DNA from 2 places in the Streptomyces sp. NPDC046465 genome. Region 2 is predicted to be linked to the other one. Evidence: predicted binding sites of a transcription regulator. Region 2 holds the regulator's gene; the other holds the start of a gene.
The links. Region 2 encodes HrcA, which represses chaperone genes, less so after heat shock. Its sites were predicted from a motif close to TTNGCACTCNGNNNNNCNGAGTGCNAA; they were not measured.

Region 1: the regulator HrcA is predicted to act here: its motif matches at 2,386-2,412, upstream of groES (co-chaperone GroES).

What each region holds. Positions count from the first base shown of each region.
Region 1 is NZ_JBEYZK010000002.1:342,951-347,365, forward strand. Features, by position in the region: gene groL (chaperonin GroEL) at 167-1,795, opposite strand; gene groES (co-chaperone GroES) at 1,932-2,240, opposite strand; gene ABZ953_RS04520 (polysaccharide deacetylase family protein) at 2,836-3,756, opposite strand; gene ABZ953_RS04525 (class I SAM-dependent methyltransferase) at 3,959-4,415, shown strand, end outside.
Region 2 is NZ_JBEYZK010000001.1:509,131-513,545, reverse strand. Features, by position in the region: gene ABZ953_RS02340 (DUF3097 domain-containing protein) at 1-305, opposite strand, end outside; gene ABZ953_RS02335 (MBL fold metallo-hydrolase) at 341-1,078, opposite strand; gene hrcA (heat-inducible transcriptional repressor HrcA) at 1,290-2,306, shown strand; gene dnaJ (molecular chaperone DnaJ) at 2,307-3,446, shown strand; gene ABZ953_RS02320 (nitronate monooxygenase) at 3,700-4,415, shown strand, end outside.

The DNA of each region.
Region 1 (4,415 bases), on a different contig from region 2:
CGCCCCTGAGGCGACTTCGGCGAGCGCCCCCTAAGGGGCGCGGGGAACTGCGCGAGGACGGACCGCGATCCGCACCCGGCAACGGGAAGCAACCCGGCAGACGCATCCCCGAAAAGGCCCGAGGCCCGGCTCCCTGTGATGGGAACCGGGCCTCGGGCAACTCAGGTCAGTGGCTGTGACCGTGCCCGTGGCCGTGACCGGCCTCCGCCTCTTCCTCGGCCGGCTTCTCGACGACCAGGGTCTCGGTCGTGAGGAGCAGCGACGCGATGGACGCGGCGTTCTCCAGGGCGGAGCGGGTGACCTTGACCGGGTCGATGACGCCGGCCTTGACCAGGTCGCCGTACTCGCCGGTCGCGGCGTTGAAGCCGAAGCCCTTGTCGAGCTCGGCGACCTTCGAGGTGATGACGTAGCCCTCGAGGCCGGCGTTCTCGGCGATCCAGCGCAGCGGCTCGACGGCGGCGCGGCGGACGACGGCGACACCGGTGGCCTCGTCGCCTTCCTTGCCGAGCGAGTCGCCGAGCACCTTGGCGGCGTGCACCAGGGCGGAGCCACCACCGGAGACGATGCCCTCCTCGACCGCGGCGCGGGTCGCGGAGATGGCGTCCTCCAGACGGTGCTTCTTCTCCTTCAGCTCCACCTCGGTGGCGGCGCCGACCTTGATGACGCACACGCCGCCGGCCAGCTTCGCGAGGCGCTCCTGGAGCTTCTCGCGGTCCCAGTCGGAGTCCGTGGCGTCGATCTCGGCCTTGATCTGGTTGACGCGGCCCTCGACGTCGGCCTTGTTGCCGCCGCCGTCGACGATCGTCGTGTCGTCCTTGGTGATGGTGACACGGCGGGCGGTGCCGAGCACGTCGAGACCGACCTGGTCGATCTTGAGGCCGACCTCTTCCGCGATGACGGTGCCGCCCGTGAGGGTGGCGATGTCACCGAGCATGGCCTTGCGGCGGTCGCCGAAGCCGGGGGCCTTCACCGCGACGGCGTTGAAGGTGCCGCGGATCTTGTTCACGACCAGGGTCGACAGGGCCTCGCCCTCGACGTCCTCGGCGATGATCAGGAGCGGCTTCGAGGCGTTGGCCTGGATGACCTTCTCGAGCAGCGGCAGGAGGTCCTGGATGGAGGAGATCTTGCCCTGGTGGATCAGGATGTACGGGTCGTCGAGGACGGCCTCCATACGCTCCTGGTCGGACACCATGTACGGCGACAGGTAGCCCTTGTCGAAGGCCATGCCCTCGGTGAAGTCGAGCTCAAGGCCGAAGGTGTTGGACTCCTCGACGGTGATGACACCGTCCTTGCCGACCTTGTCCATCGCCTCGGCGATGAGCTCGCCGACCTGCGGGTCCTGGGCGGACAGACCGGCGACGGCCGCGATGTCGGCCTTGTCGTCGATCGGCCGGGCGGTGGCGAGGAGCTCCTGCGAGACGGCCGCGACGGCGGCGTCGATGCCCTTCTTCAGGGCGGCCGGGGAGGCGCCGGCGGCGACGTTGCGCAGGCCTTCCTTGACCAGGGCCTGGGCGAGCACGGTGGCGGTGGTGGTGCCGTCACCAGCGATGTCGTTGGTCTTGGTCGCCACCTCCTTCACCAGCTGGGCGCCGAGGTTCTCGTACGGGTCGTCGACCTCGACCTCACGGGCGATGGTGACGCCGTCGTTGGTGATGGTCGGCGCGCCGAACTTCTTGTCGATGACGACGTTGCGGCCGCGGGGGCCGATCGTCACCTTGACCGTGTCGGCAAGCTTGTTGACGCCGCGCTCAAGGGCGCGACGGGCGTCCTCGTCGAACTTCAGGATCTTCGCCATGGGAGCGATTCAGCCCTCTCGAAAACTCGGGTGAACGAACTGCGCCCCTCGCCGCCCGGCAATCAGCGGGGTGACCAGGGGCGCAGCTCAAAAGCAAATCTGCTGGTGAAGCAGGTGAAGCAGGTGTAGCGGTGAACTACTTCTCGACGATCGCGAGCACGTCGCGAGCCGAGAGGACGAGGTACTCGTCGCCGTTGTACTTCACCTCGGTGCCGCCGTACTTGCTGTACAGCACGACATCGCCGACCTTCACGTCGAGCGGAAGGCGCTCGCCGTTCTCGAAGCGCCCCGGGCCCACGGCGAGGACAGCGCCCTCCTGGGGCTTCTCCTTCGCGGTGTCCGGAATGACCAGGCCGGAGGCCGTGGTCTGCTCGGCGTCGAGCGGCTGGACCACAATGCGGTCCTCGAGCGGCTTGATGGCAACCTTGGAGCTGGTGGTCGTCACGATCCGGTCTCCCCCTTCGGAGATCTCACGGGGTTAAGAGTCTGAGTGTGGCGACCAGGTGGATCCGTCGTCGCGGGTGCCGGACCTGCCCGTCGCTATTGGCACTCTCCAGTGGGGAGTGCCAGAAGTGAGACTAGGACGGGGATTAGCACTCGGTCAAGCGGAGTGCCAGTCGACTGCGTCGGGCTTTAGCGGATGGGGGTGCTCCGTGCCGGGGCTGGCGGTGAGTTTTCCCTGTCGGGGCAACGGTTCTCTGGGCCTTCGGGTTCCCCACCTGCGATTTGTGGATGCCCTGATTCACGTTGCTCGGCACCGGGGGCTGTGCCCACCCGTTCCTCCCCCAGTGCCTCAAGGGCCTGGGGGGACCCCCAGCGGAACGCCTGCCCACAGCGGGGGGCGGACGGCTCTGAGCCTGGCTTCGGGGCTGGGTGGGAGGTCGTGCCCGGTTTGCGTGGGGGGAGTTTTTGCGTTGCCTTTCTGCCCAGGCGTTCGATCGGGTCCACCGATTCCGCGCAGCCTGCGAGCAGTGCGGGCGCGAGTACTCCGCACAGCAGGGCCCCGGCGAGGAGGCGGCGGCGCGCTCGCGCCCGGGGGGTCACAGGTAGTCCTCCAGTCTGGCCACCGCGTAACCCTTGTCCGTGACCGTCTTCATGACCTTGCGGACCATGTCGGGCATGGTGCCCTTCCAGTCCTCACGGCCACGGAAGTGCGTGAGGATGATGTCGCCGGGGTGCAGGTCGCGGTCCCACTCGCGCCACTCCATGTGGTCGGCGAAGGCCTCCGACGCCCACAGCGGGACCGCCTTGACGCCACAGGACTTGGCGGCGCGCAGGGTGTCACGGTTGTAGTTGCCGTACGGCGGGCGGAAGAGTTCGGGGCGCTTGCCGTAGTGCTTCGTGATCACGTCCTGCATGCCGCAGATCTCGCGGCGCTGGCCCTCGTACGACAGGCCGGGCAGGTAGCGGTGGTGGAGGGTGTGGTTGTTCAGGGTGACGCCGCGGTCCTGCATCTTCTTGAAGTAGCCGTAGTCCTCCTTGACCAGGTAGTCGCTGAGGAACGCGGTGTACGGCAGGTGCAGTTCGCCCATCATCCTCAGCAGTGCCGGGTCCTTCTCGGCGCCGTCGTCGATGGTCAGGAAGACGACCTTCTTCTTGGTGGGGATCGTCGTGAAGACCGGCGGCAGGCTCGACTGGCCCTTGACGTCGAAGCCCTTGCGGGTGGTGATCCGCGGCTTGGTCCTGGGCGGCGGGGGCGCGGCGAGCGGGGTCTTCGCCAGGCCCCAGCGCTTGGCCGCCGCGGCCCGCGCGGCCTGGATCGCGCCGAGCTTCTGGGCGTAGGAGTCGAGGGCGCGGGCGGGCGGGGCGTTGAGCGGCTGCTGACCATGGGCGGGGTTCGCGGAGTCGCCCGCGGAGGCGCAGCCCGAGGCGATGGCGGAGGCGGCCAGGACGGCGACTGCGGCATGCACCCGGTTGTTCCGTCTTCTGGCGTATTTTACGTTTTGTCGTACTAGTTGCATGGAGCCGGATCCTCGCAGCTCAAGGTCGTGTCGCGGCCCCGACACCGCCACCGGCCGCGCACCGTCCACCGACTGGCCCACAATGGGGCAGGTGAACGACCCGAACACGCCGAGCGACCCGAACACGCCGAGCGGCCACGCGACCGACCTCGGCGACCCCCTCGCCGCCTTCGCCGCCCTCCGTACCGCCGAGGGCCGGGCCCTGCTCGACGAGGTGCGGGACATCGAGCCCGCACAGGAGCTCGCCGCCGCCACCCGGCTGCGCCGCACGCACCCGGCGCTTCTGGTCTCCGCCGCCCTCGCGCAGGCCCGGCTGCGCCAACGGGCCGTGCCGAAGTTCGGCGCCGAGGACGCGGCCCGGATGTTCTTCACGCCGGACGGCGTCGAGCAGGCCACCCGCTCCTCCGTCGCCACCCACCGCGCCGAGCGCTTCAAGGCCCTCGGGGTCCGCTCGCTCGCCGACCTGTGCTGCGGCATCGGCGGCGACGCGATCGCCCTCGCGCGGGCCGGGATCTCCGTGCTCGCCGTCGACCGCTCGCCGCTGACCTGCGCGGTCGCCCGCGCCAACGCGGAGGCCCTGGGGCTCGCCGGGCTCATCGAGCTCCGCGAGGCCGATGTCACCGAGGTCGACACGTCGGCGTACGACGCGGTGTTCGTGG
Region 2 (4,415 bases):
GCCACCGAGCCGGACGCGGTGCGGGAGGGGCGCACCGGAGTACGCGCGCCGCCCGAGGGGCGTACGAGAGTGACCGTCCGGCCATCGAGGAGGAACCCGCTCGGCTCCATCGGGAAGACGCGGTGCTTGCCGAAGCGGTCCTCCAGGGTCACCGTCCGGCCCTGCGCCGTCTTCTCGCAGCGGATCACCGCCCCGCAGAAACCGGTGCTCAGCTCCTCGACCACGAGGCCGGCGTCCGCCGCCACCTCGGGCACGGGCTTCGGCTTCTTCCAAGGGGGCGTGAGATCGGCGGAGTACTGGCGCATTCTGCCGACGATAGGAAGAACGGGCCCGCTCTCGCCTACGACACGCCGAAACGGGCCGCCAGTGTGGCGCGCTGCGCACGGACAAATGCCGCATCCACCACCGCACCGTGCCCCGGCACGTACCGCGCGTCCTCACCGCCGAGCTCCAGGAGCCGGTCGAGCGCCGCCGGCCACCGCGCCGGCACCGCGTCCGGGCCCGCCTGCGGTGCGCCCGACTCCTCGACGAGGTCGCCGCAGAAGACGGTCTCCCGGCCGCCGTCGACGCCCGGCACCAGGACCACCAGGTCGTGCGCGGAGTGTCCGGGGCCGATGTTCGCGAGCAGCACCTGGAGACCGCCGCCCAGGTCGAGCGTCCACTCCCCGCACACCAGGTGGTGCGGGCGGACCAGGAGGTCGGCCGCCTCGGCCGCCGCGTCCGCGTCCAGGCCGTGCCGCACCGCGTCCGCGCGCAGCTCGTCGCGGCCCGTGGTGAGAACCGTCTCGATGCCCACCGCTCCGTACACCTCCACGCCCGCGAAGGCCGCCGCCCCGAGGACGTGGTCGAAGTGCGGGTGGGTGAGGGCGAGGTGGGTGACCCGGCGGGTGCCGCCGAGGATCCGGCGGGCCTGCGTCCGCAGGGCCGCGCCCTCGGCCAGGCTCGACCCGGCCTCGATCATGAGGGCCGCGTCGCTGCCGACGACGAGCCCCGCCGTGCAGTCCCAGCCGGGCAGGCGGCGCCGCCCCACGCGCGGCGCGAGCTGTTCCCAGCCCGCTGCTTCCCATGCCGGCGTCACATCCATACGGTCGACGCTATCCCACGGGCGGGGTCCGGCCCGGCGGTCCGGCGTCAGGCAGGACACAGGGGGGTCCGCCCTTGCCGGGCCCGTACCCGACGGCCGTACACTGACCTTCTGAAAGGCTGGCACTCCCGCACGGTGAGTGCCAGGCGGGGGCTCGGGGGACGATCGGGGCCCGTCGTGACGGAGACAGTTGGAGGTGTGCGCGATGCTCAATGAACGCAGGCTCGAAGTGCTGCGCGCCATCGTCCACGACTATGTCGGGACGGAGGAGCCCGTCGGCTCCAAGGCCCTGACCGAGCGGCACCGGCTCGGGGTCTCCCCGGCCACCGTGCGCAACGACATGGCGGCGCTGGAGGAGGAAGGGTTCATCGCCCAGCCCCACACCAGCGCGGGGCGCATCCCGACGGACAAGGGCTATCGGCTGTTCGTCGACAAGCTCGCGGGCGTCAAGCCGATGACGGCGCCCGAGCGCCGGGCCATCCAGAACTTCCTCGACGGCGCCGTGGACCTCGACGACGTGGTGGGGCGCACGGTCCGGCTGCTCGCGCAGCTGACGCGGCAGGTCGCCGTGGTGCAGTACCCGTCGCTCACGCGGTCGACGGTGCGGCACGTGGAGCTGCTCGCGCTGGCTCCCGCGCGGCTGATGCTCGTCCTGATCACCGACACCGGCCGGGTCGAGCAGCGCATGATCGACTGTCCCGCGCCGTTCGGCGAGACCGCGCTCGCGGACCTGCGGGCACGGCTGAACAGCCGGGTCGCGGGCCGTCGCTTCGCGGACGTGCCGCAACTGGTGCAGGACCTGCCGGAGGCCTTCGAGGCCGAGGACCGCGGCACCGTCTCGACGGTCCTCGCGACCCTCCTCGAAACTCTGGTCGAGGAGACCGAGGAGCGGCTGATGATCGGCGGAACCGCCAATCTCACCCGCTTCGGACATGACTTTCCCCTCACTATCCGGCCCGTCCTCGAAGCCCTTGAGGAGCAGGTCGTGCTCCTCAAGTTGCTTGGAGAGGTGCAGGATTCGGGCATGGCCGTACGGATCGGTCATGAGAACGCCCATGAGGGACTCAGCTCTACTTCCGTGGTCTCGGTCGGCTACGGTTCGGGCAGCGAGGCAGTTGCCAAGCTCGGCGTGGTCGGACCGACCCGCATGGACTATCCGGGAACGATGGGAGCAGTACGCGCAGTGGCACGTTACGTCGGACAGATCCTGGCGGAGTCGTAAGTGGCCACGGACTACTACGCCGTACTCGGCGTGCGCCGCGACGCTTCCCAGGACGAAATCAAGAAGGCCTTCCGGAGGCTTGCGCGAGAGCTTCACCCGGATGTGAATCCGGATCCGAAGACTCAGGAGCGCTTCAAGGAGATCAACGCCGCGTACGAGGTGTTGTCGGACCCGCAGAAGAAGCAGGTCTACGACCTCGGCGGCGACCCGCTGTCCCAGGCGGGCGGCGGCGGAGGCGCGGGTGGCTTCGGCGCCGGTGGCTTCGGCAACTTCTCCGACATCATGGACGCGTTCTTCGGGACGGCGTCGCAGCGCGGGCCGCGCTCGCGCACGCGTCGCGGCCAGGACGCCATGATCCGTCTGGAGATCGACCTCGAAGAGGCCGCCTTCGGGACCACCAAGGACCTCCAGGTCGACACCGCTGTGGTGTGTACGACCTGTAGCGGTGAGGGTGCCGCGCCGGGGACGTCCGCTCAGACGTGTGACATGTGCCGCGGTCGCGGTGAGGTGTCGCAGGTCACGCGGTCCTTCCTCGGTCAGGTCATGACCTCGCGGCCGTGCCCGCAGTGTCAGGGCTTCGGGACCGTCGTCCCGACGCCGTGCCCCGAGTGCGCCGGTGACGGCCGCATCCGGTCGCGGCGGACGCTCACCGTGAAGATCCCGGCCGGTGTCGACAACGGCACCCGGATCCAGCTCGCGGGCGAGGGCGAGGTCGGCCCCGGCGGCGGCCCCGCGGGCGATCTGTACGTGGAGATCCACGAGCTGCCGCACGAGGTCTTCCAGCGGCGCGGCGACGATCTGCACTGCACCGTCACCATTCCGATGACGGCGGCCGCGCTCGGCACGCAGGTGCCGTTGAAGACGCTCGACGGCATGGAGGAGATCGACATCCGGCCGGGCACGCAGTCCGGCCAGTCGGTGCCGCTGCACGGCCGTGGCATCACGCACCTGCGCGGCGGCGGTCGCGGAGACCTCATCGTGCACGTCGAGGTCCTCACCCCGACGAAGCTCGATCCCGAGCAGGAGCGGGTGCTGCGGGAGCTGGCGCAGATGCGGGGTGAGGAGCGGCCCACGGGGCAGTTCCAGCCGGGGCAGCAGGGGCTTTTCTCTCGCCTGAAGGATGCGTTCAACGGGCGGTAGCGCCTGGAGCGGTGTCTTCGTTCTGGTCCCCCTTCGGTGCGGGTTGTCCCCGTGCCGGGGGGGCTTTGCGTTTGCTCCCTCCTGCGGGTCGTGGGGGCTGGCCGCGCAGTTCCCCGCGCCCCTGAAGGGCCGCTGCGCGGCCCCCTTAGGGGCGCGGGGAACTGCGCGAGCAACCCCCACGACCCGCACTGGTCGGCGGGCGTAACGCCGGGTGCGGTTCGGGGCCGTGTGAGGGGCGTGGCACGATGCGTGCATGTCCTCCGCACTGACCGATCTCTGCCGCCATCCGATCGTGCAGGCCCCCATGGCGGGCGGTGCCTCCGGCCCGCAGTTGGCCGCGACTGTCGCCGAAGCCGGTGGGCTCGGGTTTCTCGCCGCCGGGTACAAGACCGCCGACGGGATGTACCAGGAGATCAAACAGGTGCGGGGGCTGACCTCGCGCCCCTTCGGCGTCAATCTCTTCATGCCGCAGCCCGACTCCGCCGACCCCGCGGCCATCGAGGTCTACCGCAATCAGCTCGCGGGCGAGGCGACCTGGTACGAGACGCAGCTCGGCGACCCGGACAGCGGGCGTGACGACGGGTATGACGCCAAGCTCGCGATCCTGCTCGACGACCCCGTGCCGCTCGTCTCCTTCACCTTCGGCTGCCCCACGCGCGACGTCCTCGACGCCTTCGCGCGCGTCAGTACCATGACCGTCGTCACCGTCACCACGGCCGAAGAGGCCCAGGCCGCGCAGTGGGCCGGTGCCGACGCGGTGTGTGTGCAGGGCATCGAGGCGGGGGGCCATCAGGGCACCCACCGGGACAACCCCGAGACCGACGCCGCCGGGATCGGGCTGCTCTCCCTGATCACGCAGGTCCGCGAGACCGTGCAGATTCCGCTCGTCGCCGCCGGCGGGCTGATGCGGGGCGCGCAGATCGCCGCCGTCCTCGCGGCAGGCGCGGACGCGGCACAGCTCGGCACCGC